Regions from separate parts of the Bradyrhizobium sp. CB3481 genome, predicted to be linked through region 4. Evidence: riboswitches for the same ligand, from Rfam matches in the RefSeq annotation. Region 4 holds a riboswitch; each other region holds the start of a gene.
What was found. Region 4 has a riboswitch for cobalamin ahead of QA643_RS31095 (TonB-dependent receptor). Riboswitches for the same ligand answer to the same signal wherever they lie in the genome.

Region 1 (7,637 bases), 800 kb from region 4:
GGCCGCAATACTTGGCGTTGCGAGCCCATGACGAGCCAACGCGACGTCTATCAGGTGCGCCTTACGTGCGCGACCGGCAGCATCCACACCCGTTCCGCTGCCGGCCATTTGCTCGGCGCTCATGCCAAGCAGGGCCGCGGCGATTGCCGCCGAAGTCGTGGTATTGCCGATGCCCATGTCGCCAAGGATCAAAAGATCGGGTTCCGTCGTCGCAGCCCGCATAACCGCGCGCTTGCCGCAGTCAAGGGCTGAAGCCAACTCCGCGGGCTCAAGTGCCGGTTCCTCGCTAAAGTCGCGGCTCCCCCGGCGTGGCTTGTCGGTCACGACACCCTTGATCGGAACTTCCGCGAGCGTGCCCGCATCGACGATCTCGAGACTCAAGCCCAGCTCGCGTGCCAGTACCGAAATAGCGGCGCCGCCCGAGGCGAAGCTGGACATCATCGCGATCGTGACTTCCTGCGGATAGGCCGATACGCCCTGGGCGACGATCCCGTGATCGCCGGCGAAGACGATGATCGGCACGCGTTGGGCTCGCGGCTGCTCCGTTCGTTGCAGACAGGCGAGTTCGATCGCGAGATGCTCGAGCCGGCCGAGTGCGCCGTTCGGTTTGGTAAGTTCAGCCTGGCGGGCCAGCGCTGCATCGCGATGGATCGGCGAAACGTCGGGGCACTCCTGATAGACCCACTCCGGTAGCATGTTGTCCTGCCGTTGAATGTTGTCGTTACCGAGCGAGCCCGTTCGCGGGGAGCGCTACGATCCGCGCTTGAGAATGTAGCTGTCCATGATCCAGCCATGCCTTTCGCGCGCTTGTTGTCGCACGGCGACGATGCTTGGACCCACATCGGCCAGCGCACCCGACATCGTGATCTCCTCACGCATGCCGATATAGGCGCCCCACCAGATGTATAGCCCTGCCGGATCGAGCGACTGAAACGCTGCGCTGCGATCGAGCATCACGACCACCGTGTTCGTGCCGTACGGCCAACCGCCTTCGCGCAGCCGCCGTCCCGTTGTCACCAGGAAAGGCTCCCCGATGTCGTTCAGCGGCAGCGAATGTGCCGCGCAAAGCGCCTGGATTGACGTGATGCCGGGGACGACCTCGATGGCTGGCAACGGATCGAGCCTTCGCGCGATCCGCAGGCTCGAGTCATATAGCGAAGGATCTCCCCAGATCAGGAGGGCAACGCGCCCCTCACTTCCGAGATGCTGTGCAAATTCCTGCGACCAGGTCGCGGCCAGCGCAGCGTGCCATTCGTCCACGCTCTTGCGGTAATCCTCCTGGCCGGCGTCACGCACGGGCATGACGAACTCGGCGATCCGCGTCCGGTCGTTGTTAAGCACCTGTGCGCAAATCGTCCGCCGCAATTCAGCGAGATCGGATTTCGCGGCGCCCTTGCGCGGGATGAGGACGAGATCGGCGGCGTTGATCACACGCACCGCAGCAAACGTTAGCTGCTCGGGATCGCCGCAACCGATGCCTATCAGTGAGAGCGTCAGCATAACTTATGCGAAGGGCGGCCGCTGCCTGCGACCGCCCTCACTTAAACTTATGCAGCGTTGTGCAAGCGGTAGGTGACGAAGCCGTCCCCGGTCACGGTACGCATCGATTTCGCCACTGCCAGCACGGCCAGATCAGCCAGCGGCTCGATGACAACGACGACCGCGTAGGACGCGGCGAAAGACGCGATGGAAGTGAGATTCTCGGCCGCAAAGCCCGCACCATACAACGCCCAGAAAGCGACCCACATCACGATGCCAGATTGATAGGCGGTCGAAAGCGCAAGCGCCTGGCGATATTGCAGATCAACATAGGCGGTGTTGCGGGGAATAATCCGCCCGGCCAGCGCCCGGATCGCAATAAGCGGCACCAGCAGCGTGGTCACGTTCATGCCGTATTGCGGCAGATCGGCCGGTGCGAAGAACAGCCCCTGAAGCAGAAGACCAAGCGCTATCCCAAACGCGGCTGGCGCTGCGCCGAACAAGAGGAATAGCGTCGAGCCGAGAATGAAATGCACCTCCGAGACCCCGACCCGGAAATGCGGCAGGAGTTCGAAGAACGAGAAGACCAGGACCGTTGTGGCGACGGTGCGCACCGCGAATGAAACGATCCCCTGCTCGCGCACGGTTTCTGCCGCCAGCTTCAAGGCGCAGCCTCCGGCAACAGCGGCTGTCGCGTATCCCAGCACGAGTTTGGCGCCCGTAACGATACCTGGTTCGATATGCATGATCTACGTCCTTCCTTCTGCCGTCCCACCCGACGGCGTTCGTGTCAAAAACTGCAGGGCCGGTCTCCTGGCTCGCGGTTCGAAACGGGTCTCCGGCCTTCCCGAGCCTGACGGCCCAGTGGCGGATCGGAGCTCCTCACCGCTTACAGTCGCGGGAGCGGCCGGGGCTTCGGGCGCCGCAATTGGGTCCGCCCTTCCCCGTTCCCGATTATGCTCCGGAGCTTTGCGCCGCTTGGAGCACCATGCTTGTACTGTGTGCTCCTTCCGACGAGGACGCGTCAAGGGGCTCGCGAGATCGGGCGGCGGCGTCATCAAGCTCTCTCTCCCGCCAGCGCGCCGAAAAGAATCCTCGTGAAGGCTGATTGAGCACGGCATGGCCCCCGACGCCATCGCAGTTTGCCGCGTCTGTCGGCGCTGGAAATGTCCGCTTGCCAATATAGACCACGGTTGTCGATTCCTGATGGGCCAGCGGCACGCAATTGAAATTCCGCGACGCTCAGACGCCCGGCCGGCTTGAGCGTTAGGAGCTCCGCATCGCCTGGACCAGCCGAGACAAACGAAACAAAGCCGCTCACCTGTCCTCCGCAATGAGATGGAAGAACGTGCCGGTGGCGTAGCCGCGTCGCGAGCCGGTCTCCACAACGACCGCGCCGGTCGCGTCACGCACGATAGCCAGGGGTGTATCGGGCTGAGAGACAATCGTGGAGTAATGGAACTCGTGGCCGCGCAGACGCGTACCAGCCTGATGCCCAGGCATTGGCATCGCAAGCTCCGCAAGCCGATAGCCCAGATGCATGCGACGTTGGGCAAAACTCGTTTCCAGGCCGAGCAATCCCGTCATCTCGTGATGTACGTCGTTGGCGTCGGTCAGGGCGGAGCCCAGCACCATGTAGCCCCCGCATTCGCCATGCACCGGCCGCGTCTTCGCAAAGGATGTTAGCGCGCGGCGAAATCGGCGATTTGTTGCGAGTCGGCCAGCGTGCAATTCCGGATAGCCGCCCGGCAGCCAGCAGACATCGGCGCTGTCATCAGGGCCTTCATCGGCGAGCGGCGAGAAGGTCACAATCTCGGCTCCGGCTGCGCGCCAGCCCTCCAGTATGTGCGTATAGACGAACGAGAATGCGGCGTCGCGTGCGAGAGCGATGCGCTGGCCGGGCGGCCTGACGTCTAGACCGTGCGCGTCGCTTGGCGCCTTCCAGGCGCACGCCGATTGCAGCACCGCATCCAGATCGACATGCTCGGCAACGACGCGCGCGGCCTCTGCAATGAGGCCGTTGATCTCAGCCTGCTCCTCGGCCTGCACGAGACCCAAGTGCCGCTTCGGCAAGGTGATGGCGGCATGGCGGGGCAAGCCCCCGAATACCGCAATGCCGGCGCCTGACAGGGCGCGGCGCACCAGGTCTTCGTGCCGCGCGCTGGCGACGCGGTTGAGAACGACGCCGGCAAGACCCACGCCCGCGCGGAAATCGCGCAGTCCCGCAGCCATCGCCGCGGCGGTTTGCGCCTGTCCGGAGGGATCGATCACGAGTAGGACCGGCCAGTCCATCATCTCGGCGATATCGGCAGTCGCGCCGGTACCCGAGACGCCCGGTGCGGCAACGCCATCAAACAGGCCCATCGAACCTTCGGCCAGAACGAGGTCCGCATCGGCGCCGCGCGATGCGACCGATTCAATCGCCTCACGACGCATGGCCCAGCTATCGATGTTCAGCGAGGAGCGCCCCGTGGCGGCCGCGTGAAACGCCGGATCGATATAATCGGGCCCGCTCTTGAAGCACTGCACCTTTAGCCCGCGATCGCGATAGGCGCGTGCCAGTGCCAGCGTCAGCGTCGTCTTGCCGACACCGGATGCAGGCGCGGAGATGACGAGGCTCGCCGCCATCACGAGCCTTCCGGAAAGCGCGGCGTCGGCCCGAGCGGCCGATAGCGGCGGTCATAGTCGGCAGCATACAGGCGGCTTTCTGCGAAATCTTCCGAACCCAGTGTGCGACCGACCAGAATGACGGCCGTACGCTCGAGCTCGCTGCTGACAGCAGAATCCAGCGTGCCGAGCGTGGCGCGAATAATGCGCTGGTCCGGCCAGCTCGCGCGCCAAACGATCGCGACCGGGCAGTCTGCTCCATAGTACGGGGTCAGCTCATCAATCACCTTGGTAAGCAGATGGATCGAGAGATGGATTGCGAGCACCGCACCGGTCGTGGCAAAGGCGGCGAGTTTTTCGGCCTCCGGTATCGCGCTCGCCCTGCCCGGCATTCGCGTCAGCACGACGGATTGCGCGCGACCCGGCAGCGTGAGCTCGGCCGCGAGCGCCGCCGCGGCGGCGGAAAAGGCCGGCACCCCTGGCGTGATTGAATAGGGAATTTGCAGCGCAGTCAGCCGGCGCAATTGCTCGCCCATCGCCGACCAGATCGACAGATCTCCAGAATGCAGCCGTGCCACGTCCTTGCCCTCACGATGCGCGGTGACAAGCTCCGATATGATGTCGTCGAGCGATAGTGGGGCAGTGTTGACGATGCGCGCATCCGTTGGGCAATACGCGAGGACTCCCTCCGGCACGAGCGAGCCGGCATAGAGGCAGACCGGACAGGCGGCGATGAGATCGCGTCCACGCAAGGTGAGCAGATCGGCTGCGCCCGGTCCGGCGCCGATGAAGTGCACAGTCATTCGCCGTCCCCTTCCGCGATTGCTGCGCTCGCCATTCGATCTTGAGAAACGGTCCGCGTCGAAACAAGGCGCGCGCCACGGCCTGCCACGGCTAGCGCCGCGGCTTCGGCGACGGAGCCCGTGCCGAACTTCGCCCTGATGAATTCGGACTGTGTGGGCGTGATCACGCCAGCCAGGACATCGGCAGGAACGGGTCTGACCGGGACATTGAGTTCACACGCCAGCGCTTGGAGCGCAGCGGTTTCGGCCTTCTCGCTGACGGTGGCGACTGCAGCGAGACCGTCAGAACCTCCCGCAGCGTCGAGCGCTTCACGAAGCGAAGCAACCATCACGTCTCGCTTAAATCCTAAACCTGCGACCTTCACTTCACCGCACTCCATTGCACGACCGGCCGCGCCGCCTCCCAGGAGCGATAACGTCCGAGGTGACCGGCATGCGCGATCTCGACCCGCATCAGTTCGCCGCCGTGGCGTTGATGCAGGTCACAAAGCAGCGCCTCTGTCTCCAGCGTAACTGCGTGGGCAACCATCCGCGTTCCTGCCTCGATGCGCGACCAGACGGCATCGAACATCGCTGCGTCGGCCCCACCGCCGATGAAGACGGCTTGCGGCGTCTCAAGGCCTGAAAGGATCTGAGGTGCCGCTCCCTCGATCACGCTGATCCGATGCGTCAGGCCGAAGGCCGCGGCGTTGCTGCGGATGTTCGCTGCACGATCGCCCCGCGCTTCAATTGCGATCGCCGTGCCACCGCAGAGAGCCCATTCTATGGATATCGAACCGGAGCCCGCGCCGATGTCCCACAACCTTTCACCGGGCCTCGGCGCCAACGCCGAGAGCGCGAGCGCGCGCATCGGCCGTTTGGTGATCTGGCAGTCATGCACGAAGAGCGCGTCTGAAAGGCCGGAGGCGCGCGGAACTCCGTCCGGTCCAGTGGCTTCGAGCGCAATTGCCAGCGGACCGACGCCCGCATCGGCCGCGTAGCTGTCAGCTCGATACAGTATCACAAGTTCGCGCGGCCCACCGAGCGCGGCGAGACTCCACAGCGGTGACGCGCCCCAGCCGCGCGCCGTCAGCCAGCTGGCAAGATCGCCGGCTGCCCTGCCGTCGCGCACGAGACAGATGATGCGAGCTCCGCGTGCGAGATGCGGCACTAGGCGTTCGAAGGGCGCGGCATGAAGTCCGAGACAAATGACAGATTCGAGCCGCCAGCCCAGCCGCGCCGCGGCAAGAGAGAATGTCGAGGGAGCAGGATGCGCGATCCATTCGCTCCTGCTCAGCCGCCCCGCAAGGTTGCTACCGATACCGTGCCAGAACGGATCGCCCGAGGCGAGCACCGCTGTTGGACGCCCACGGCACGCCAGCACGCAGTCCGCATCGAAGGGCACCGGCCAGCGATGACCGCGGCCGTTAATGCCGGCGAGGACGAGATGCCGTTCGCTGCCGAACACGGTCTCGGCTTCCCCAAGCGCCTTTCGGCTTGCTTCCGAGAGGCCGACAAGGCCATCTTCGCCAATGCCGATAATTGTCAGCCAGGGATTATCCATGATGCGCGTCCTCATTCTGGGCGGAACGAGCGATGCTAATCTGCTTGCGGCTGCCGCCGCGCGCGCGGGGCTCGACGCGATCTATTCGTATGCCGGACGGACGCGAGCTCCGAGCGGCCAGTCGCTGCCAACCCGCATCGGCGGGTTTGGCGGCGCGAGTGGTCTTGCCGAATACATTCGTCGGGAAGGAATTACGCATCTCATCGATGCGACCCATCCCTTCGCCGCCGATATGAGCCGCAACGCGGTTGCGGCGTGCGAGGCGACCAGGACGCCCCTGATCGCGCTCGAGCGCGAGCCCTGGGCGAAAATGCCCGGAGACAATTGGATCGAGGTCTCGGATATCACTTCCGCTGTCGCGGCGTTGCCGGAGAATCCCGCGCGAGTGTTTCTTGCGATCGGTCGGCAGCATATTGAACGCTTCAGCACCAAGCCTCAGCACGTCTACACTTTGAGGTTTGTCGATCCTCCCGATAGATCGCTGCCGTTTCCGGACGCCGATCTCATCGTGTCGCGCGGACCATTCACCCTTACCGGCGAATTGGAGATGATGCGCTCGCGCGGCATCGAATGGATCGTTGCCCGTAATGCCGGGGGAACCGGCGCACGTGCCAAGATCGACGCCGCGCGCGAGTTTGGCCTTCCCGTTGTCATGCTCACGCGGCCCGAATTGCCCGTTAGGCTGCGAGTGGAAAGCGTAGCCGAAGTCATGCAATGGCTCAGTCATCGGGCGTGCCTCGGGGCATAGACCCAGGGACCGACGCGACGTGTCGCCGAATTACCGAGGATGACAAGGGTTCTCATGTCGGCCATCTCCGGCCGCGCCTCGTGCAGCATCACTGTTTCAATTCGCTCCTTAGGCGTACTGATAGCGTGCGCGAAGATCACCAGGCGTTCGCCGCAGCTCGCCTCCTTCAGAACTGAGAGCGCGCGTCCAAAGCCCTCGGGCCGGCTCACTGAGCGCGGATTGTACATCGCGATCGCGAAGTCGGCCTCTGCGGCAAGCCGCAGACGCTTCTCGATCGTCGACCACGGCTTCAGATTGTCGGAGAGATTGATCGCGCAAAAATCGTGGCCGAGCGGCGCGCCGGCGCGCGCAGCCGCAGCCAGCATCGCGGTCACGCCGGGCAATACGCGAATAGCAAGCCCCTGCCATTGCGGTGCCGCTTCGAGCGCTTCGAACACGGCGGAAGCCATCGCGAATA
Region 2 (7,637 bases), 790 kb from region 4:
ACGTTGTGCTCACGCGCAAGCCGCCGGATCGATTCGACCAGCGCATCCACGTCAGCAACTTCCGGGAGCTCGATGACTATCGAAGCAAAATCGTCGTGTTCGTGCTCTTCTTCGCCATCGTGATGAGAAGGTCGCGCAGCGAGATCGTCCTCAGCCGCCGCTTCGAGACCAAGGATCACACGCGTATCGACGGCACCGTTGACGACAGGCAGCATCGGCGCGCGACGCGGCGTTTCGGCAGCGATCGCCGCCCTGGCCGCTTCAAGTCCTTCCGCGCCGGCAAGGTCCGCCTTCGTGAGCAGAACGATATCCGCGCACGCGATCTGATCCTCGAACACTTCCGATAGCGGCGTCTCGTGATCGAGGTTTTGATCGGCCGAACGCTGCGCTTCCACTGCGGCAGGGTCGGGCGCAAAGCGGCCGGCCGCTACGGCCTCGGTATCCGCGAGCGCAATCACGCCGTCGACTGTGATTCGCGAGCGGATCTGCGGCCAGTCGAACGCCTTGAGCAGCGGCTTCGGCAAAGCCAGGCCCGATGTCTCGATCAGGATATGGTCAGGCCTCACGCGGCGCGAGAGTAGCTGTTCCATGGCCGGGATGAAGTCGTCGGCAACCGTGCAGCAGATGCAGCCATTGGCGAGCTCGACGATGTTTTCGGCAGGACAGCTGATCTCGGCGCAGGATTTCAGGATCTCACCGTCGACGCCCTCGCTGCCGAACTCGTTTACGAGCACCGCAAGCTTCTTGCCATTCGCATTGGTGATCAGGTGTTGGATCAGCGTCGTCTTGCCTGACCCGAGAAAGCCAGTGATGATGGTCACCGGAACCTTGGTGAGCGTATTCATTCGGCGGACTCCGGCAGGACGGCAATAGGTGGAATACGGGCAAGCGATTGCGTGCGGAAAATCTCCGGTCGGCTGCGCCATGGCACAATACCATCTGGCGCCGCCGCATAGGCCGCAGCCCCGGCGACCACATCGGGTGCGTTTGCATCGGACAAGCGACCGTACACATAGGACCAGCGCCGAAACCCGGAGAGTGCAATCGAGCAGCCTTGGCTGCAGGCCGATAGGCATTCGACCGGAGCGACGCTGACGCCCTCCGGCACGCCAGCCTCGAGGATGGCGCTGTGCAGACGCGCGCCCGGTGTGATTTCGCCTTTCCTTACGGCCTCGCCGGCACGGCAGGTGATGCAGACGTGAAGTGTGACGGTCATCGCCTCTTCTCAAGTATCTCTGGCGGAGGCGATGAGGTACGCGAACCAACGACGCACGGGTTCGCTCCCCGTCGCGGAACACCCCGTCCGCCGGTGGTCAATCGGTGCGCTGGCAGGTCTCCCGGCTTGCGGAGCAGGTTTTTCCTTCGATCTCCACCTTCCCAACCTTTAAAGGTCAGTGGCTATTGGAGATCTCTCCGGTCACGGTCGCGGGGGCGGCTGCGCTTCAGGCTCAAGCTTTGAGGCTGGAGCCCTATCGCATTCCCTCTTCGCCTGTCGTAGGACAGGAACCAACGCTACCCCACCATTTGCCCAAGCGTGCAACTTGTCAAGCCAAAGGGACGTGCAGATGACTTCCAGACCTGATGCTGCCGAGGACGAGACCGCGATCTCCGAATTCGCATTGGATGCACGCCATTCGGCGAAAATGGCGAAGAAGAAGGCCGCGCGCGACCGGATGATGGCCACCAAGAGTGGAGAGAAAGGACTCATCATCGTCCACACCGGGCCTGGCAAGGGAAAATCTTCCTCAGCTTACGGCATGATCTTGCGGTGCGTCGCGCATGGCTTTCCCTGCGCCATTGTGCAGTTCATCAAGGGTGCATGGGATACTGGCGAGCGCCGCCTGCTCACCGGGCATTTTGGCGAATTGTGCCAATTCCATGCAATGGGGGAAGGCTTTACCTGGGAAACGCAGGATCGCGCCCGCGACATTGCCGCTTCCCGCACCGCATGGGAAAAAGCCAAGCAGCTGATCGCTGATGAAAGCTTGCGCATGGTAGTTCTCGACGAGATCAACATTGCGCTTCGCTACGACTATCTGGAGATTGGGGAGATCGTTGAGTTCCTGAAGAATTCAAAGCCGCCAATGACGCATGTCGTCCTCACTGGACGCAATGCCAAGCAGGACTTGATCGACGTCGCCGACCTCGTCACGGAGATGACGCTCGTGAAGCATCCCTTCCGATCGGGCATCAAGGCCCAGCCTGGCGTTGAGTTCTGACCAGCAATCGGGATCCGATTCGATGGCGCGCGCATTGATGATCCAGGGAGCCGGTTCGGACGTGGGCAAGTCGCTCATCGTGGCCGGCCTTGCGCGCGCTGCGACCCGGCGCGGCAATCGGGTGCTGCCTTTCAAGCCGCAGAACATGTCGAACAATGCCGCGGTGACGATCGATGGCGGCGAGATTGGGCGCGCGCAGGCATTGCAGGCGCAAGCCGCAGGTGTCGAGCCGCATACAGATATGAATCCGGTCTTGCTGAAGCCGGAAACCGATGTCGGCGCCCAGATTATCGTGCACGGACGCCGCGTTGCGACGCTGCGCGCGCGTGCATACGCGGCGATGAAGCCATCGCTGATGGCGCCGGTTCTCGAGAGTTTCGCCCGTCTCAAGCATCGTGCCGATCTTGTTCTCGTCGAGGGCGCCGGCAGCCCCGCTGAAGTCAATCTGAGGAGCGCCGATATTGCCAATATGGGCTTTGCCCGCAAGGCCGACGTTCCCGTCGTCTTGGTCGGCGACATTGACCGCGGCGGTGTCATTGCGCAGCTCATCGGAATCAAGGCCGTGCTTGATTCCGAAGATGCGGCCATGATCCGCGGCTTCCTCATCAACAAGTTCCGCGGCGATCGATCACTTTTTGACGACGGCTACCGGCTGATCGAAGCCCGCACAACATGGCGGGGATGTGGGATCCTTCCCTACTTCGCCCGCGCGAGCGAACTTCCGGCCGAAGACGCGCTCGGCCTTACCGGCGCACGCAAGGTAGGCAAGTGCAAAATTGTCTTTCTCGCGCTGTCCCGGATCGCGAATTTTGACGACCTCGATCCACTGAAGCTGGAAACTGATGTCGATCTTGTGATGGTCCGGCCTGGAGAGGCAATCCCTGGCGATGCAAAGCTCGTGATCCTGCCGGGCTCGAAGTCGACACGCGGCGATCTCGCCTTCCTGCGAGCCCAAGGCTGGGACATCGATCTTCTTGCGCATCATCGTCGCGGCGGGCATGTGCTCGGCATTTGCGGCGGTTACCAGATGCTTGGACGCAGTGTGGCAGATCCGGAGGGAATCGAGGGACCTGCGGGAGAAACTCCCGGCCTCGGACTCCTCGACGTAAAAACGGTGATGACTGCACAAAAGACTCTAGCCCGGGTCACGGCAGTCCACATGGCGACGAACCGGCCGATCGAGGCTTACGAGATTCACATTGGGGATACCGACGGGCCGGATCGTGCACGGCCATTTGCTTTGATTGGCGGAGCGCCGGAAGGCGCGGTATCCAGCGACGGCCGCGTGCACGGCAGCTATCTGCACGGCCTGTTTGCCTCCGACAGTTTCCGCAAGGCGTTTCTCGCGCAACTGGACATTCCGGCCGCGGACCATCAGTACCGCGCCAGGGTGGAGAGCGCGCTCGACACGCTTGCCGACTACATCGATACCCATCTCGATGTCGAAGGCCTACTTGCGCTTGCCCGCTGAGGAGCAGCGATCAAGGCGAGACTGTGACAGAAAACCGCGCCCATTCCGTCTCGTCGCCCGGCAAGCCAAGCCGCAGCCACCCGGGCCTCTTCCCAAATATGCGCGACCATATCTGGCAACGCGCGAGCTTCTGCTGCGCGGCGCGTGCGTCGCCGGTTTCATACAGTCGGAACAGCGGCGTGCCGCCGACCAATCTCCAGCCCTGTGATTGCACTTCAGCATCGAGGCGGAGGCAATCGCGTGCCAGACGCATCGAGGTCGCGTTTGCCCAATCACGATCAAGCAAGGCGCGCCGTCCGATCACAATCGCTGCACCCGAAATCGGCCACGGGCCCACCATCGCGGCCAGCGCAGCGGCATCGGCCTCGCTGCCGAGCGCGAAACCGAGGCGCAGTCCCGCCAGTCCGTAAAATTTTCCGAACGATCGCAGGACTAACAGCCCAGGCCGTCCCGCTTCAGATGCCAGCGACAAGCCGTAAACGGCATCAGCGAAGCTCTCATCGACGACGAGGCGACCGACGCGCGGCAAGAGCGCCAGCAGTTCGCTTGGAGCAAAGCATCGGCCGTCGGGATTGTTTGGGTTGACGACCACGGCAATATCTGCTCCCGGCAGCCCTTCGAGATCAAAAACTTCGGCCACGTCCCAGGCTGCAGCGGAAAGAACCGCCGCGTATTCGTTATAGGTCGGCGCAAGAATCCGCGCCCGACCGCGCGATGAAAGACTCGGCAACAACTGGATGGCCGCTTGTACGCCACCAAGCGCCACGATTGGCGCCTTAGTAGCGTAGGCCTCTCGCGCGGCCTGATGAAGGGAATCGATATCGGATCGCGAAGGCAGCGCACTCCAGGACCTGGGTTCGACCTCACCCACCGGATAAGGCTGCCGGTTGATCCCGGTTGAGAGGTCGATCCAGTCCTGTGCGCGCCCGCCGAAGCGGTGCGCGGCAAGATCTAGATTTCCGCCATGCTCGAGCATTGCCCTCTCCGTCACGCGAAAGCCAAAATCGTAAGGGCACCGGCCAACAGAACCATGGCGCGGACGTAAAGTGTCAGTCCGCGCCGGATGTCAACGGCGCGCGGATCGCGTGCGCCTTCGTTGAGCCAGGGTTCATCGGAGATGCTTCCGTGATAGATGCGCGGCCCGCTGAGCCGCACGCCCAGCGCGCCCGCCATCGCTGCTTCCGGCCAGCCGGCATTGATTGATCGGTGGCGGTTCGCGTCACGCGCCATGCAAGACAACGAGTTCGAGGGCCACCTCGCCAGCAGCAAAAACAACAGGCCGGTGAGACGCGCCGGTATGAAATTTGCAAGATCGTCGATGCGCGCGGCAGCCCAACCGAAAGCTTCGTGACGCATCGTGCGATGGCCGATCATGGAGTCGAGCGTATTGATCGCCTTGTAACCGACGATGCCTGGCAGGCCGAACAACGCCCCCCAGAACACGGGCGCCACAATCCCGTCGGAAGCGTTCTCGGCCAAGCTCTCGATGGCCGCGCGCGCAATGCCCGCTTCATCGAGTGCTGCGGGATCGCGTCCAACGATCTGCGCGACAGCCGCGCGTGCGGCTGCGATATCGCCGGATTGCAAGGGGCGAGCAACCGCAGCCACATGATCATAGAGCGAACGCAGCGCAACCAGGGGCCACGCCAGAATTCCCAGGATCACGATGCGGTTCCATTCAAAGGCAAGCGCGACTTGGATTGCCCATCCGATGCCGGCCGAAAGACCAATCACGAAAAGAGCCCCGGCTGCGCCAGCAATCCGCCGGACTCCAGGCCGGTCGATGGTCCTGTTGAAGCTGATATCAAGGATATTGATCAGCCTGCCAAGCCAGGTGACGGGATGACCGACACGGGCGAACAGTCCATTGGGCCAGCCCATTAAGGCGTCCACCGTCATCGCCACCGCCATCGCTCCCGCAAAGCCCATGCATCGTCTCCCAAGGTGGGTCTTGATGCACAAGAATTCTGGATCAAGGCAAGCCCATTTCGCCTAATTCGCCTTTGTCTTTGCCGGAGATTGGTGATTAGTGCTGGCCCTAAGCGGAGAACGTCATGGCCATCATACTCATTACGGGCGGCGCCCGATCGGGCAAAAGCCGGCGCGCAGAAGTCCGTGCCCGCGCCTTTCCGGGGCAACCCGTCTATATTGCCACGGCAGAGGCGCTCGATGAAGAAATGAGCGAGCGAATAGCAACGCATCGGGCGCGACGAGGAAAGGAATGGATCGAGCGCGAGGTCCCCCTTGATCTCGTGCAGGCGCTCGTCGAAACCGACGGCGGCGGTGCAAGGCTGGTCGATTGTCTCACGCTCTGGCTGTCGAACCTGCTCCATGCGGAGCGCAATTGGTCGCATGAGGGTTCGCGGCTCGCCGACGTGCTCGCCCGCCAGCGCAGCCCCGTCATCATGGTCACGAACGAGGTTGGGCTCTGTATCGTGCCGGACAATGCGCTGGCGCGCGCATTTCGGGACGCGGCAGGTATCCTGAACCAGACGATTGCCTCCATTGCGGACGAGGTCGAATTCGTCGTCGCAGGATTGCCGATCAATCTGAAGTAGCACCGCGCTTGCTGGAATCGCAACGCATCGTCCAGTGCACGAGCTGACGATCCGAGGGCTGAAGACATATGTATCATTTCGAGCTCCTCAGGGGCATCGTCACTGACCTGAGAACCGCCGTTTCGTTCTCCACGATTCTGCCTTTCGGGCCAGCGAAGCCGGTCAGCGACGGCGATGTTGCCCGCGCGGGCTGGGCGTTGCCGATGGCCGGATTGCTGGTGGGCCTTGCCGGAGCGGCGGTCTATTCGATCGCGAGCGAGGTCGGATTGACGCCTGGCCCCACCGCCATGCTGGCACTGGCGGCCACGGTGCTTGTCAGCGGCGCGATGCACGAGGACGGTCTTGCCGATACCGCCGATGGGCTCGGCGGGGGGCGGACGCGCGAGCGGAAGCTCGAGATCATGCGCGACAGCCGGATTGGCACTTACGGCGCCTGCGCGCTGATTGGATCGTTTACCTTGCGATGGAGCGCGCTCGAAACGATTGCCGAGCCAAAGTCGATTGCGGCTGCTCTTTTTGTTGCACATGCGGCGGCACGCGCCGGCTTGCCTGTCTTCATGTGGCTGATCCCGCCGGCCCGATCGGATGGGCTTTCGGCCGGAGCTGGACGTCCGCCGGGACGAAGCGCGGCCGTTGCATTTGCTCTTGGGGCTCTTTCTCTGGTCTTCGGCTTCGGGGCGAGCCAGGCGATGATCGGAGTTATTTTGCTGTCACTGGCCGGGCTGATACTGGCGTGGCTTGCCGCAAGCCAGGTTGGAGGACAGACAGGTGATATATTGGGCGCATTTGAGCAGATTGGCGAGATCGCGATTTTGCTGATGGCGGCCGCCCTGCTCCATACGGAACTGCGGCTCTGATGGTCTCATTCGATGAAACCTTTCGCCGGCAACTGCGCGAGCTGTTCGTGTGGCGCCGCGACGTGCGGCGCTTTCGTACCGATCCTCTGCCGAATGATGCCATGGAGCGGCTCATTGAGATCGCGTGCCTTTCTCCTTCAGTTGGCCTTAGTCAGCCCTGGCGATTCATCATCATCGAAGACAAGGCGAAGCGCAGCGCCGTGGTGGAGGACTTCAAGACCTGCAATGCCGATGCGCTGCGTTCTTATTCAAGCGAACGTGCCGCGCGGTACGCGAGCCTGAAGCTCGCCGGCCTCGAAGAGGCGCCCGGTCATCTTGCCGTGTTCGCGGACAAAGCAACCGATCTCGGCTATGGCCTCGGGCTCGCAACGATGCCGGAGACGATCGAATATTCCGTGGCCGCGGCCATCTGCTGCATGTGGCTCGCCGCACGCGCAGAGGGCATCGGACTTGGCTGGGTATCGATCCTGAACCCGGATCGCATTCACGAGATTCTTGAAGTGCCGGAGTCCTGGAAATTCATCGGCTATCT
Region 3 (7,637 bases), 2.2 Mb from region 4:
GATCCATGTTGTAGATGCCCGACTGCATCTGAAAGCCACCGCTCTTGATGCGGAATCCGCCCTCGATGTCGTGCGAGGTCTGGGTCTTCAACTGGAAAGTCCCTGGAACGAAGAAGGGGCCGTTGGAGACACGCTCGTCGACGGTTGGGGTGCGGAATGCGCGCGCGGCGCGGCCGAATACCGAGAACACGCTATTGAAGCGGTGCTCGAGGCCGGCATGCAGCGCGTATTGTGTTTCGTTGCTGTCGAGCGGAGAGGCCGCGGGGCTGCAATTGAAGAACATGGCGCAACCGGGCGCATTGGGATCGAACCGATCGCGGGCACTCAGGCTGGTGTTTTGAATCCTGGCGCCATAGGAGAAATCGGTCGTTGGCAACAGGCCGATCGTTTGCTGCCAGTAGCCGGCCAGCGTCTGTTGCGACAGGTCGTAGATGTGGGTGGGCGCCAGGCCTTTGAACGCTCCACGGTCCTGATTGAATGTCGCATCGTAATAATCGATGCCGGTCAGTATCTGCGAGGGAATTCCGAAGATCGAATTTTTGACGCTCAATCGCGGCGTGATCGACCAGGTCAGCAACGCTGCGTCGTTATAGGTGGAGGAGAAGCTCGGAAGTGGCGAGGCAAATGGCACCGCGCCGAAGAAACCGCTTTGCGTATCCTTCTTCCGGAAGCCGCCGTCGACGATCAGGTCGACGCCGTTCATGATTGTCTTGGTAAAGCCGGTGGTGGCGCTGGCGCCCTGCTGGTTGCCGTAGTCGAACGGCGTATTGGTGCCCCTGCGGTCAGTCACGAGTTGATTGAGTCCGATTGAGGGATCGACGGTGCGTCCGCCCGGGAATCCGAGCTTCTGGTCGTCACCGGTTACCGTAAGGAAGGCCTTGAGGTCCGGTGTGCTGTAGTTGAGATTGCCTACCCCGTTGCGCTGGTCGAGCGCGTTGTTGACCCGGTAACCATCAGACTTGATGGCGTTGCCATAGAAGGACGTCGACCAAGGTCCGTAATTGGTCGCGGCTGAGATATTCGCAAGCCGCTGGTTGAAGGAGCCGACACCGGCCTCTGCGCGCATCGCGACGGGTGGGCCGCCAACGCCATCCTTCAAGACGATATTGACGACGCCGCCGACCGCATTGTCGCCGTAGAGCACCGCACCGCTGTTGCCGCGGGTGATTTCGATCCGCTCGATCGACTGGAGCGGGATGGTCGAGAGATCGACGCCGGCCATGTCGATATCATTGAGCCGGCGACCATTGATAAGGACCAGGGTGTTGGCAGTGGCAAACGCGCCGAAGCCGCGGAGATCGACCGACGTCTTGGCGCCGTTGACGCCGCCATAGAGCGATTGCAACTGCACGCCCGGCTGTTGCGCAATGATCTCGGATAGCGTCTGCGCCGGCGAATGCGAGATCTCGGCTGCCGTGATCACCGTCGCCGACGCGCCGACGATGCCGGAGAACTGCCGGCCGCCGCTGCCGCCCGCGCCTTGCGAAGCGCTTTGCGACGAGGCATCCGAGCCGGGCCCTGATGCGGGCCGCGCGCCGGTCGATGGCGCAGCGGCCGGCACGACGCGGCGCGAGGTCGATGGTTCATCGTAGGTCGGTTTCGCGCGGGTCCGGTTCGGGTCGGTGGGCGAGGTTATCTCAATCGGCGGCAATGGCTCGGATGGCGTCTGCGCGGCTGCGCCGGAAATGCCGAGCGATACGATCGGCACCAGGAAACTGGAGGCGAGCCAGAAGCGGCGTTGCCGCATGGGGGTGGTTGAAGACATGGTCGAGACCTCGGTATGACGTCAGTGGCACGTCACAGCGAACCAAGTCTCACCATGTGCTCTCAGCAGCTCAGGTGAAGCTAATGCCTGTACTCCCCGACCGACATCTTCGCGTGTGACCACGGCTGACGGCAGGTCTCCTGGCTCGCGGGTCGTTACCCCATCGTCGCCTTCCCAGGACCGAGATGCCCAGTGGCCTATGACGAAGGATTCGCCGCTTACAGTTGCGGGGGCAGCCGCGGAATTGGGGATTTCCCCGCACCGCATTCCCTTTTGATCCCCAAACGGGAACCGTCGGGAACTATGGTAGAAGTTTGTCAAATAGCGAGTCAATCCGCCGGAGGCGCTCTCGCAATCCTCACTGGACAAGTGCGCTATTTTTGTCGCATGCGCGGCGCCTGCCGGGCGCCTGTACCTCAGCGCGCAAAACTGCTTTAGGACGATCGATGAGTGTCGAGGCCGTAACCCTGACCAACGCGGACGCCGCGCGCCGGCGTATCGGCGCGACCTTCGCGTTATCAGCGCTCGTTGTGCTGCTGATGCTGATCTCGCTCGCTATCGGGCCGGTCCGGCTGACGCCACCAGCGGTCGCGGAGGCGTTGTTCGGCGGCGGCAGCGACGTATCGCAGGTCATTGTGCGGGAAATCCGCCTGCCGCGGACGCTGCTGGCGCTGGCGATCGGCGCCATTCTCGGATTATCGGGCGCATCGCTGCAGGGCCTGTTGCGCAATCCGCTGGCGTCGCCCTCGCTGTTCGGCGCGCCGCAATCGGCCGCGTTCGGCGCGGTGCTGGTAATCGCACTGGGCCTTGCCGATGTGCGCTCCTATGCGCTGCCGGTCGCGGCGATCATCGCCGCCTTCGGCTCGGTGTTCGTGCTGCTGTCGATCGCGGGGCGCAATGCCGGGTTATTGATCCTCATTCTGTCGGGACTTGCGATCTCGAGCTTTGCCGGAGCCGCGACGGCGCTGGTGATGAATCTCTCCAGCAATCCCTTCGTGGTGCTGGAGATCGCGTTCTGGCTGCTCGGATCGCTGGAGGACCGCAGCTTTCAGCACGTGATGCTGGCGTTTCCCTTCATCATATCAGGCGCGGCCATGCTGCTCAGCCAGCGCCATGCCTTTCGCGCGCTCAGTCTCGGCGAGGAGACCGCGCAAAGCCTCGGCGTCGATGTCGGCCGTCTGCGGCTACTAGTCATTTCGGGCGTCGCGCTCGGCGTCGGCGGGGCGGTCGCGGTCACCGGCACGATCGGCTTCATCGGCCTGGTCGCGCCGCATCTGATGCGGCCCGTGATCGGCCATGATCCGGGCCGGCTGCTCGTCCCGAGCGCGCTCGCCGGCTCCGCGCTATTGCTGGCAGCGGATATCGCGGTACGCATCATCCCCTCGACGTCGAACATCAAGGTCGGCGTGCTGACCTCGATCATCGGCGTGCCGTTCTTCCTCTATCTGATCATGCGCGAGCGCCGCGCGCTCGGCGGAGGTGTCGCATGAGCGAGCTGCTGACCGCAACCGGGCTCAATGTGCGGCTCGCCGGCCGTATCGTGCTGCAGGATGTCTCGCTGGCGCTGACGGCGGGCCATCTGGTGGCGCTGGTCGGTCCCAACGGCGCCGGCAAGACCACACTGCTGCGCGCGCTGGCGGGATTGATCCCGTCCGAGGGCGCGATCGAGATCGGGGGGCAGGCGCTGTCGTCGCTGCCGCTGCGCGAGCGCGCAAAGCGCTTCGGCTATCTGCCGCAGGGGCACATGGTGCACTGGCCGCTGCCGGCGCGCGATATCGTGGCGCTCGGCCGCTATCCGCACGGCGCGACCGATCCGGCGCGGCTGTCGCCTGCGGATGCCGAGGCGGTGCTGCGCGCGATGCAGGCGGTCGACGTAACGGAGTTCAGCGATCGCCGCGTCACCGAACTATCCGGCGGCGAGCGCAGCCGCGTCGCGCTGGCCCGTGCGCTGGCGGTGGAAGCGCCGGTGATCCTGGCCGACGAGCCGACCGCTTCGCTCGATCCGCGGCACCAGATCGACGTCATGCAGAATTTGCGCGCGACTGCCGACAAGGGCGTGCTGGTGATCGTGGTGACGCACGATCTCGGGCTTGCCGCGCGCTTTGCCGATCACGTGCTGGTGCTGCGCCAGGGCCGCCTGGTGTCGCAGGGCGCGCCGGCCGAGGCGCTCTCCGAACAGGTAATGGCAGATGTATTCCGGATCAGCGCCTATCGCGCGGAACACCAAAACGAAGCCGTGATCGTGCCCTGGGCCGACGTCTGATGCGACGGCGGCAGCGTTGAAAGTTGTGGGGGGCAGGAGCCGCAAATACCGCGTCGTCCCTGCGAAGGCAGGGACCCATAACTACAGGGCGTTGTAATTCAAGCTAGGCGTCAGCCACGGCATTCACTCATCGGCGCCACGGCGTATGGGTCCCTGCGTTCGCAGGGACGACGACATCATCTTGACTACCCCTGCACCACCGGCCCGCCGACCTTCTTCCACGCGTCGATACCGCCCTCGATATGCGCGGTATTGGCGAGCCCCGCATTCTTCGCGGCGGCTACCGCCATCGCCGAGCGCTCGCCGAAGGCGCAGAAGAACACCACGCGGCGGCCGGTCGCGGCGGCGACCTCGCGCAGCATGCCGCCGGGCTTCAGGCTCTCGGCGATGCCGGGATAGGGCGCGTGCAGCGCGCCCGAGATCGTGCCGTGCTTGGCGCGCTCGCCGGCCTCGCGCAGATCGACGAGCAGGATATCGGGCCTGCCGAGGCTGTTGATGGCGTCGCGCGCGGTGAGCGCCAGCCCCTGCTTGGCGAGATCCTCTTGGTGCAGGCCGACATGCATGTTGGCGGGCACCGCGACGTCCATCATCTTGGGATTCGGCAACTTCAGGTTCGCCATCAGCTCGATATATTCGTCGACGTTGCGCACCTGCAGCCGCGGATTGTAGCGCTTCTCCTCGCCGATGGTGGAAACCGTGTCACCCTTGTAGTCATGCGCGGGATACACCAGCGTTTCCTCCGGCAGCTTCAAGAGCCGGTTGAAGATCGACTCATATTGCGCGCGCGAAGAGCCGTTCTGGAAATCGGTGCGGCCGGTGCCGCGGATCAACAGCGTATCGCCGGTGAAGACGCGGTCGCCCATCAGATAGGAATAGGAATCGTCGGTGTGGCCGGGCGTGTACATGACGTCGAGGCTGACGCCCTCGATCGTCACCTTGTCGCCGTCGGACACCCGCATCGACACCACGTCGGCCTTGCTCTGCTCGCCCATGATGGTGATGCACTGCGTGCGGTCGCGCAGTTCGCCCAAACCCGTGACGTGGTCGGCATGCAGATGGGTGTCGACCGCCTTGACCAGCCGCAGATCGAGTTCGCGCAGCAGCTGGCAATAGCGGTCGGCCTTCTCCAGCACGGGATCGAGGATCAGCGCCTCACCGCCGGCGCGGCTTGCCAGCAGATAGCTGTAGGTGCCGGAAACGCTGTCGAAGAGTTGGCGAAAGATCATGGCTGTATGCCCGTTGAATGTCTGGTCAGATCAGGGCCGCACATAGCTCCAGCCCTGTTCCTGCAATTCCATCAAATGTACCACGCCTGAGGGCACGATGGTGGCATCAGACACAATTGTGATCGCGCGCCCCTCGGCCTTTTCCATGTTCTGCCTGGTGTTGTTGCAGGCGGAAAACTGCACATTGCCGGGGAACGCCATGTCCTTCAGCCGCTTCAGGCGATCCTGCACCGGCGAGGTATCGGCGCGCAGCTGTGCAGGCCCGGGCCGTAGGCGACGATGTCGATGTCTACGTCCTCTTTCCTGGCGCGGTAATATTCGATGACGTTGCTGGCGTTGTTCAGCGCAAGATTCATCACCTGCGGGTCGTTCTGGTTGACCTGGATGGCGAGGCGATGCGTCTTGACGTCGGCGGCGAGGGCGCTGGAGGTGAGAGTAAACAAGAGCAGCGCGATAGTTGAAAAACGGCGAAGCATTACGGATTCTCCGATTTAAAGCGAAAATCTATCCTTCGTCATTGCGAGCGGAGCGAAGCAATCCATACATCCGTTATGCCGTGACATGGATTGCTTCGCTCCGCTCGCAATGACGAGGAGGCACCCTCGCGTCTCGCTTCACGCAACGACAATCACGGCCTTACCAGCGTATACCCATTCTCCGTCAGAAACAGAATCTGAGCGACGCCGACCTGCACCGGCGTTGCCGCCGCGATGAACTCCGGCCGCTTGCCGCTCTCGCGCTCCAGCGTATCGACGGTGTTGAGGCAGATGTCGAAGCGCGCGCCCTGCACCACCAGGCTCTCGACCATCTTACGGTTCGGGTTTTCCGGCCGCAGCAAATCGATGCCGGGGCCGAATGCCACGATTTCGATCGCGACCTTGTCTGGGTCGTAATGCTTCATCAGGTTGCTGGCGACGCTGAGCACGAGGCTCTGCTTGCGCGGGTCGTTGTCGGAGAGCTGCAGCACGATCTTGTGCTCGGCAAACGGCTTGTCCTGCAGCGGCGCCTGCTGGGCGCGGGCGCTCGGGGCGGCGGCTGCGATCAGAAGCGCCGCGATCCCCGTGCGAGCGATGGCCGCAAAGCCCATCATAACTGTCCCGCAATGCCCGGATTGCCCTCGACACCCTTCAGCGTGACGCCGGGCGCTGCCCGGTTTGGCGGCTTGCCCGATTTCAAATGGCTGGTGACGACGTCCCAGATCGGCGCGCCGCTCTGCTCGTTGACCGAGGCCCAGCCGGCCACTTTGTAGCGCTTGCCGGCCTGCAGCGCATGGCCGTTCTCGAGCTTCAGATCGGAAATCCGCTTGCCGACGGATTCAGCCGGCGTGCAGGTGTAGTGCAGGCCGCCGACGCGAACCATGTCGCCGCCCTGCTGGTAATATGGATCGGCGTTGAAGAGATTGTCGCAGATGTCTTCCAGCACGTCCTTGATCTGGCCGCCGGTCATGGTCGCCACGTAGGTCTCGGGATAGCTGACGGCGGTCTGCGCCAGCACGTCCTCCATGGTCAGCGGCTGGCCCGCCAGCGCCGTGGTGCCCCAGCGGAAGCCCGGCGACAGCGCGATCTGGGCGTTCAACTCGCCGAGCAGCGCGTCGCAGATCAATTGGTCCATGCTGCCGCTGAAATTGCCGCGGCGATAGAGCAGGCGATCGGCGACGCCGACCTTCTCGCCGAACGCGGCCGCCTGCGGTTCGCGGAGCTTGTCGACCAGCGCCTGCATCGCCGGATCGGACTTCAGCAGTTCAGAAAACACCGGCAACAGCCGGTAGCGCACATCCTTGACCTTGCCCTTGCCGATGTCGAGATCGAGCACGGCCAGAAACTTGCCGTTCGAGCCGGCATTGGTGACGAGCGTAACGCCGCCTGCATTGGTCACGGAGACCGGCTGCGGCACGGCATCATGGGTGTGGCCGCCGAGAATGACGTCGATGCCGGTGACGCGGCTGGCGAGCTTGAGGTCGACGTCCATGCCGTTGTGCGACAGCAGGATGACGGCATCGACCTTGTCGTTGCTGCGATGGGCATCGACGAGCTTCTGCAGCTCCTCATCGCGGATGCCGAATTTCCAGTCCGGCGTAAAGCGCTTCGGATGCGCGATCGGCACGTAAGGGAATGCCTGGCCGATCACAGCGATGCGATGCCCGCCGATTTCCTTGATGGTGGAAGGCTTGAACACGCGCCCCGAGGCCGGATCGAACGCCTTGGCGTCGTTGAAGGCGGCCTCCTCGGTGAGGAAGACGTTCTGCGCCAGGAATTCGCCCTTGAAGCGTTCGAGGTTGGCGCGTAGCGCCTTTTCGCCATAGGTGAATTCCCAATGGCCGGTCATCGCTTCGATGCCGAGCAGGTTGGCGGCCTCGACCATGTCGGCGCCCTGCAGCGTATTG
Region 4 (7,637 bases):
TGCGGGGCGACCAGGCCGATAAAGCCGATGGTCCCGCTGACGGCGACCGCGCCACCGACCCCCAGCGCGACGCCCGCGATCACCATTAGCCTCAACCGGCCGACATCGACACCAAGGCTTTGTGCGGTCTCTTCGCCGAGGCTCAGTGCGCGAAAAGCGCTGCGCTGGCTGATCAGGATCGTGGCGCCTGCGATGATGAACGGCAATGCGAGCATGACATGGCGGAAGCTACGGTCCTCCAGCGAGCCGAGCAGCCAGAACGCGATTTCAAGCGCGGCAAAGGGGTTGGACGACAGGTTCATCACCAGCGCGGTCGCCGCTCCCGCGAGACTGGAAATTGCCAGGCCCGAAAGGATCAACAACAGCAGGCCGGCATTTCTTCCGGCGATGCCGAGCAGCACGAACACCGACGCGAACGCCATCGTAATGCCTGCGACCGGCAGCGCGTAGGACCGGACGTCGGCTAAGCCGAGCGCAATCATCAGCACGGCTCCGAACGCGGCCGATTGCGGCGCGCCGAACAGGGAAGGCGAGGCCAGCGGATTGCGCAGCAGGCCCTGCAGCGCAGCGCCGGACAGGCCGAGTATCGCGCCGATTGCCAGTCCCAGAATCGTTCGCGGAAGCCGAATTTCCGCGACGATAATCAGCTGGACGTCGGTTCCGCCGCCGAGCAGGGCGTCGAGCACGGTGAGCGGCAACAGCCGCACGGGTCCAATGCCGAGCGAGCCAAGTGCCAGCAGTCCCACCAGCGCAGCAAGCCCGGCGGTTGCGATCACCTGTCGTCTTGCGGGATCGGCGCTCACCATGTGGCGCTAAACCCCGCATACGCCGCCGGACCGGTGGTACCGAAGTTGAAAACCTCCTGATAGTGTTCGTTCAGGATATTCTCGCCGCGCGCGAACACCTTCCAGTTCTTATCGATCTTGTACTCGGTATAGAGATCGACCCTTGTATAGGCATCGACCCGGTTGGTCTGGCCGGCGCTGCTGAAGCGCTTGGAAACGGTGAGTACACGGGGTTCGATCAGCCATCTGTCGGTAGGCGTGATGGTGAGCGCAAATCGCGCCAGATTCTTCGGCCGCCGCGCCAGCACCAGCCCGGTCGCGAGATCGACCGCGTGCAGATAGGTGTAGGCCGCATTGAATTTCACGTAGCCGGGCAGAAGATCGATGTTGGATCCGACTTCCAGACCATTAGTCTCGGCCCGTGAGACATTGAAATAGCATCCCGACGCATTCAACACGGGACAGGAGACGCCGGAACCGGCGCTCACAAAATCAATGAGGTTGGTGAATTTGTTCGCGAAGCCAGTGAGCGAAACAGCTACGCGGCCATTGAACAGACTTTGGTCGATGCCGGCGTCGTATCCAAAGCTCTCCTCCGGGGCAAGCGATGCCCCGCGGTTGCTAGAGTAGAGCTGAAACAAGGTGGGAGCTTTCGCGCCCGTTCCCGCGCTCGCGTGCAATTTGGTGCCGGTTTCAGAGATCGCATATGCTGCGGTAGCCCGCCAGGTCTCGAACCGGGAGACGCCCACCACGTCATCGACGCGGCCCCCCAGGGTGATCGTCAGACGTTCTCCGATCGGCAGTTGCCACAGCCCGAACAGGGAGTTGGTGTCCTGCTTGCCGCGCACTTGAGGCACATAGGCGGCAAATTTCGGCACGAAACTGGTTTGGAAAATATCCGCGGTCTCGTGCTGCGTTTTCGCGCCATAGATCAGCGAACCGAACGTACCCATGCGCAGGGTCGATTGATATTCGGCCCCCATGCTGTTTCCGGTATAGTCCGTGATGGTCGAAGACTTGACCAGGGGATAGGACAGTTCACTGAAGGAACGGACGGCCTGGGTCTCAAATGTATTGAGACTGTGTGTCCACCTGCCGTCGAGCGTATCCACGGAAGCTTTCGCCCACACCTGATCGAGCAGGCGCCGCGCCTTGAAGAAAGGAGCATCCGCACCCGACGCGTCATAGTTCGACCGGGTGAGCGTCGACAATATGCCGGTCTCAACCCGCACGCCGTCGGCATCGTAGCCAACCCGTGCGGAACCTCCCAATCGACTGAAACCATCCGGTTCAAGATTGCGATTTTTCGCTTCAATAGCGGGAATGCGATAGCCGTACCGCGAAAAGCCTTCGCTGCTCTGGCCGCCGCCGGTGAACGCATAGGACCACGGTCCTTGCGATCCGATCATCGATCCGGTTGTCGAGACCGTGCCGTAGCTTCCGCCTTCGGTGCGGACATTGAATTGCGCCGGGCCCGTACCCTTCTTGGTGATGATGTTGACGACACCGCCCATCGCGTCCGAACCATAGAGCGCGCTTTGCGGGCCTTTCAGCACCTCGATCCGCTCGATGGCGCTTGGGGCAAACATCGCGAAATCGAAATCGCCGCTCGCGGCGGTCGGGTCGTTGATCCGGATGCCGTCGATCATCACCAGCGTCTGGCCGGTATTGGCGCCGCGCAGCCGGATGTTCGCGGTCGAACCCGGACCGCCACTCTCAGAGATATCGAGGCCGGGAACGGTTCTAAGTGCGTCGACCAGCGAGCCGGGATTGCTGGTTGCCAGCGTCTCGCCCTTGACGACGCTGATCGAGCTGCCGGTGCGGCTGATGGGCTCGGGCTCCCTGTCGGCCGTTACCACCACCTCCGCGGGCTGGGCGGGAACGTTATTCGCAGCCGGCCGCACCGGGCCGACCCTGCTTCGATCTCGATCTTTGGGAGTTGTACGGGCCGGTTTTGGCGGAGTGTCCGGATTGATCACCACCGGCGGTAGTTGATCCGAGTTCGACTGCGCGTACGCAGCGCTGTGACAACAAGCCAACGCAACAATGGCCGCCGAGCCGGCAGCATATCCTAGCAAATTCATAATGCCCCTTCCGTCGACCCACCGTCGAACGAGTTGATTTCTCGTCAGCGGCCGGTCTCCTGGCTCGCGGTGGTCTGCGATCCGCCTTCCCAGGCTTGAAGCCCAGTGGCCGTTTGGATCGCGAATGCCGCTTACAGTTGCGGGGGCAGCTGCGGAGTAGGGGCAATTGCCCCGCACCGCATTCCCGTTTCACCTTCTTTCGAAGGCACCGATGACGAATCCAAATAAGCACAATAGCGCGCGCACTTCAAACACGTCTGAACAGGCGGCGGCGTCTATTCCTGTTGACGGTCATGGCGTGCAAGGGCTTTGAATTCCGCGGTTCTCACGCGATTCTCGCTCCAGACCGGGAAATTCCCGCGAAGCATAGGCAAAGGTCATGACCATCGATCCGCCAGCCGCGCCGCACTTCGACCAGGCTTTCCGCGCCCGCCTATACGATCTGTTTGGCTGGCGCCGCGACGTGCGCCGGTTTCGCAGCGATCCTCTGCCGCCCGGCCTGCTGGAGCGATTGATCGAAATCGGCTGTCAGGCGCCGTCGGTCGGGCTGTGTCAGCCCTGGCGTTTCGTGGTGGTGGACGACCCCGGCCGCCGGCAGAAGGTGATTGAAAATTTCGAGTCCTGCAACCGCGATGCGCTCAAAGCGTATTCTGGCGATTTATCCATTCGGTACGCCGCGTTGAAACTGGCCGGATTGCGCGAGGCGCCATGTCATCTGGCGGTGTTTGCCGATCGTTCGACAGGCCTCGGCCACGGTCTTGGCCGGCGCACGATGCCCGAGATGGCAGACTATTCCGTCGTGACTGCAGTCTTTTCAATCTGGCTTGCATCCCGTGCCGAGGGCATCGGCATGGGGTGGGTATCGATCCTCGATCGCCTCACAATCGCCGGGATACTGGATGTGCCGAAGGACTGGCGCCTGATTGGATATTTCTGTCTCGGCTATCCGCAGGCTGACGACGATCGTCCGGAACTTGAACGTGTCGGCTGGGAAGGGCGTCGGCCTGCGGGCGATTTCATTTTTCGGCGATGATCGCTTCTATGCATGCGACCAGTTGCGCACCGCGGTCCGACTGTACTCGAATGAGTTTCGCACCTCAAACTGCCGCCTGCTGGCCCTCAGGGCCATGAAGCAGGTTGCCGGCGGCCCTGCCACGATCAACGACACCGCCCCTGCCAGGCTGGCGTAAGCGTGCAGCGGATCAGGTCCTGAATCAGCGGGTCCTCACCACCATCAGGCGAGAAGGGCGGATTCCTGCAGTTGCACGCATGGCGGGCGTCTGGTATCTGAGGTGCGTGCCTCATTTATCTCGCGATCCGAGCTGACGATGCGGTCTGTAGCGCAGCCTCTGATGGCAGGAGATGGGGCGGTCGCTCAACAGTAGGAAGAGTTGGCCCCACTTAGATGGCCGACCACACGAAAACAGGGAGGGTGGAATGCAGCGTCTCTTGGTTGCGGGTCTTTCGGTCGCCTTTGCGGCAGCGCTTGGTTTCGGTTCGGCGAACGCGGCGGACAAGAAGGTTTTGGCATTCGTCGTCAATGGTGCGTCCGACTTTTGGAAGATCGCCGAGGCCGGCGTGAAGAAGGCGCAGGGCGAACTGCCCAAATACGATCTTCAGTTCAAATATCCTGAACAGGCCGCAGCCGCCGTGCAGCAACGGGTGATGGAAGACCTCGTGGCCGCGGGCGCAGCCGGCATCATGGTCAGCTCGGTGGATCCGAAGAACCAGACGGCGCAGCTCGACAAGGTCGCCTCCCAGACCGTGCTATTCACGACCGACAGCGACGCTCCGCAATCGAAACGGGTCGCCTATATCGGCTCTTCCAACACCGATCTCGGCAAGGAAGCGGGCAAGCTGATGCTGAAGGCTCTGCCGAATGGCGGCAAGTGCGTCGGCTTCGTCGGGCTGCCTGGGGCCGACAATGCACGTGAGCGCATCGAAGGCGTCAAGGAGACGATCAAGGGGTCGAAGATCGAGCTGGTCGACGTTCGCGGCGACGAGATCGATCAGACCCGTGCCAAGCGCAATGTAGAAGACATTCTCGCCGCCATGCCCGACGTCAGCTGTCTCGTCGGTTTCTATTCCTACAACACGCCGCGCATCTACGAAGTGCTGAAGGAGGCGGGCAAGCTCGACAAGATCAAGATCATCGGCTTTGACGAAGATCCGATCACGCTCGGCGGCGTCAAGGAAGGCAAAATCGTCGGCACCGTCGTGCAGCAGCCGTTCGAGTGGGGCTATCAGGGCATGAAACTGATGGCGAAATACATCGAGGGTGACAAGTCGGGCATTCCCGCGAACGGCATCATCATCGTGCCCGGCAAGGTCATCGAGCAGTCGAACGTCGACGACTTCATGGGGCAGATGAAGCAGATGCTTCGTAAGTAAGGGCGGGAGCGCCAAGGCCGTTCGCGGGGTGTCAGCGCAAATGCCAGAGCCGTTCCTCGAACTGGTCGATATCAGCAAGAGCTATCCCGGCGTGGTCGCGCTCGACCACGTCGGCCTGTCCGTATCGCGCGGCGAGGTGATTGCCCTGATCGGCGAGAACGGCGCCGGCAAGTCGACGCTGATGCGCGTGCTCGGTGGCGTGGTCGAGCCGGATAGTGGCGTCATCCGGCTCGAAGGCGTCGAGCGGCGGTCGCTCACGGTGGCCGACGCGATCAAGGCGGGTATCGCCTTTGTCCATCAGGAGCTCAATCTTTTCGACAATCTGGACGTTGCGGGTAACGTCTATATCGGCCGCGAGCCCGTGCATGGCGGACTATTGAAACTCATCGACCGCAGACGGCTGCATGCGCAGGTGCGGCCGCTGCTCGATCGTCTCGGCGCCGATTTCGAGGCCGATGCGCCGCTCGCCGAGCTGTCGCTGGCCCAGTGCCAGCTCGTCGAGATCATCAAAGCGTTGTCGCTCAACGCGCGCCTTGTCATCATGGACGAGCCGACGTCCAGCCTGACCCTGACCGAGACCGGCCGTCTGATGCGGGTCATCGAGGGGCTCAAGGCAGACGGTGTCAGCATCATCTTCATCACGCACCGCCTGAACGAGGTGATGCAATGTGCCGATCGCGCGGTGGTGTTGCGTGACGGGCGCATGGTCGGAGCGCTCAAACGCGCCGAACTTACGCCGGCCGCGATGATCCGCCTGATGATCGGGCGTGACCTGAAATCGCTATACGTGCCGCCGGCGGCCCCTCCCGGCGACAGCGTGCTCGAAATCGTCGGGGCCGTTACTGACACCTACCCGGACCGCGCCGTGAGCCTGTCGGTCCGCCGCGGCGAGATCCTCGGTCTCGCCGGCCTCGTCGGCTCCGGGCGTACCGAGCTTGCCCGCGCTATCTTCGGGATCGATCCGCTCCGCGGCGGTGCGATCAAACTCGATGGACAACCGATCCGCATTGCCATGCCGCGCGCGGCCATCGAGCACGGGATTTACTTGATTCCGGAAGACCGCAAGGGGTCAGGTCTGCTGCTCGACGTCTCGATCGCAGAAAACATCTCGCTGCCGGATCTGGCATCCTACCTGCGCTTCTGGATGGTGGACACCGCGCGCGAGACCGAGAACGCCCAGCGCCAGCACAAGCGCCTTATGATCCGCTCGCCTGATGTGGCCACGCCCGTGGGCACGTTGTCCGGTGGCAATCAGCAGAAAGTCGTGCTCGCCAAATGGCTCTCGATGCGGCCGAAGGTTCTGATCTTTGACGAGCCGACGCGCGGCGTCGACGTCGGGGCCAAAGCGGAGATCTACGACATGTTGCGCCGCCTCACCGACGCGGGTGTCGCGATTCTGATGATCTCGAGCGACATGGAGGAGGTTATCGGGGTCAGTGACCGCATCGCGGTCATGCACGAGGGTGCGATTTCAGGGTTTCTTGATCGCACGCAGTTCAGCGAGCACAATGTGCTTCAGCTTGCCGTCGGCCACACAGTCTAGGCGAGGGTACCTTGCACAAGAAAGACTTGAGCCTGCTCGTCCTGATCCTGGTGGTCGGCGCCGTTGTCGCCTTCATCAATCCACGTTTCCTTCTGGTCGGCAATCTCTCCAACACCGCCAACCAGATCGGGTTGTTCGGCATCATCTCCATCGCCGAGGCCTTCGTCATCATCATCGGCGGAATCGAACTGTCGGTCGGCTCGGTGATCGCACTGCTCGGCGTCCTGTTCATCGACCTGATCGTCAATCACGACGTCCACTGGCTCGTGGCCTTCGCCATCATTATTGCCGCCGGGCTGGCGATCGGTGTGGTGCACGGCACGCTCGTCACCAGGATGCGTATCCAAGCCTTCGTGGTCACGCTGTGCGGACTGCTGATCTACCGCGGCGCCGCACGCTATTATACCGAAGATGCCACGGCGGGTTTTGGTTTCGGCGCGAGCTTCCCGATGCTCGAATGGCTGACCGCGGGCCGCACCAACGTGTTGGGCTTTCCACTGCCACATAGCGTGGTGGCGCTGATCCTCGTCGCCGTGGTTGCCTGGGTCGTGCTGCACCGCTCCGTATTCGGGCGTTATCTCTATGCGGTCGGCAAGAATGAGGAGGCGGCGCGCTATTCCGGCATTCGCGCCAATCGCGTCGTCATCTCCGCCTACATTATCTGTGGCGGACTAACCGCGTTCTCGGCAATCCTGATCGCGATGTACACGCGCTCCATCTCTCCAGCGGTGCACGGCTCGTTCTACGAGCTCTACGCCATCGCCGCCGCCGTGCTCGGCGGCTGCTCGCTGCGTGGCGGCGAGGGCTCGATCATCGGCGTCGTACTTGGCACCG

Region 1: another riboswitch for cobalamin. It lies ahead of QA643_RS27340 (energy-coupling factor ABC transporter permease); the one in region 4 lies ahead of QA643_RS31095 (TonB-dependent receptor).
Region 2: another riboswitch for cobalamin. It lies ahead of QA643_RS27400 (DUF1636 domain-containing protein); the one in region 4 lies ahead of QA643_RS31095 (TonB-dependent receptor).
Region 3: another riboswitch for cobalamin. It lies ahead of QA643_RS02865 (TonB-dependent receptor); the one in region 4 lies ahead of QA643_RS31095 (TonB-dependent receptor).

Annotation. Positions count from the first base shown of each region.
Region 1 covers NZ_CP121647.1:5,606,883-5,614,519, forward strand. Annotated here, with positions in the region: gene cobT (nicotinate-nucleotide--dimethylbenzimidazole phosphoribosyltransferase) at 1-696, opposite strand, end outside; gene cobF (precorrin-6A synthase (deacetylating)) at 751-1,500, opposite strand; gene QA643_RS27340 (energy-coupling factor ABC transporter permease) at 1,548-2,225, opposite strand; cobalamin riboswitch at 2,265-2,485, opposite strand; gene QA643_RS27345 (cobyrinate a,c-diamide synthase) at 2,797-4,107, opposite strand; gene cobM (precorrin-4 C(11)-methyltransferase) at 4,107-4,889, opposite strand; gene QA643_RS27355 (cobalamin biosynthesis protein) at 4,886-5,254, opposite strand; gene cbiT (precorrin-6Y C5,15-methyltransferase (decarboxylating) subunit CbiT) at 5,251-6,432, opposite strand; gene QA643_RS27365 (cobalt-precorrin-6A reductase) at 6,431-7,180, shown strand; gene cobJ (precorrin-3B C(17)-methyltransferase) at 7,156-7,637, opposite strand, start outside.
Region 2 covers NZ_CP121647.1:5,620,733-5,628,369, forward strand. Annotated here, with positions in the region: gene cobW (cobalamin biosynthesis protein CobW) at 1-845, opposite strand, end outside; gene QA643_RS27400 (DUF1636 domain-containing protein) at 842-1,216, opposite strand; cobalamin riboswitch at 1,310-1,526, opposite strand; gene cobO (cob(I)yrinic acid a,c-diamide adenosyltransferase) at 1,566-2,219, shown strand; gene QA643_RS27410 (cobyric acid synthase) at 2,242-3,690, shown strand; gene cobD (threonine-phosphate decarboxylase CobD) at 3,701-4,666, opposite strand; gene cbiB (adenosylcobinamide-phosphate synthase CbiB) at 4,678-5,619, opposite strand; gene cobU (bifunctional adenosylcobinamide kinase/adenosylcobinamide-phosphate guanylyltransferase) at 5,745-6,248, shown strand; gene cobS (adenosylcobinamide-GDP ribazoletransferase) at 6,317-7,105, shown strand; gene bluB (5,6-dimethylbenzimidazole synthase) at 7,105-7,637, shown strand, end outside.
Region 3 covers NZ_CP121647.1:613,342-620,978, forward strand. Annotated here, with positions in the region: gene QA643_RS02865 (TonB-dependent receptor) at 1-1,765, opposite strand, end outside; cobalamin riboswitch at 1,878-2,076, opposite strand; gene QA643_RS02870 (iron ABC transporter permease) at 2,212-3,255, shown strand; gene QA643_RS02875 (ABC transporter ATP-binding protein) at 3,252-4,028, shown strand; gene QA643_RS02880 (MBL fold metallo-hydrolase) at 4,214-5,254, opposite strand; partial or broken gene QA643_RS02885 (DsrE family protein) at 5,285-5,730, opposite strand; gene QA643_RS02890 (hypothetical protein) at 5,883-6,344, opposite strand; gene soxB (thiosulfohydrolase SoxB) at 6,341-7,637, opposite strand, start outside.
Region 4 covers NZ_CP121647.1:6,405,735-6,413,371, reverse strand. Annotated here, with positions in the region: gene QA643_RS31100 (iron ABC transporter permease) at 1-806, opposite strand, end outside; gene QA643_RS31095 (TonB-dependent receptor) at 800-2,869, opposite strand; cobalamin riboswitch at 2,901-3,097, opposite strand; gene bluB (5,6-dimethylbenzimidazole synthase) at 3,249-3,902, shown strand; gene QA643_RS31085 (sugar-binding protein) at 4,307-5,260, shown strand; gene QA643_RS31080 (sugar ABC transporter ATP-binding protein) at 5,301-6,803, shown strand; gene QA643_RS31075 (ABC transporter permease) at 6,815-7,637, shown strand, end outside.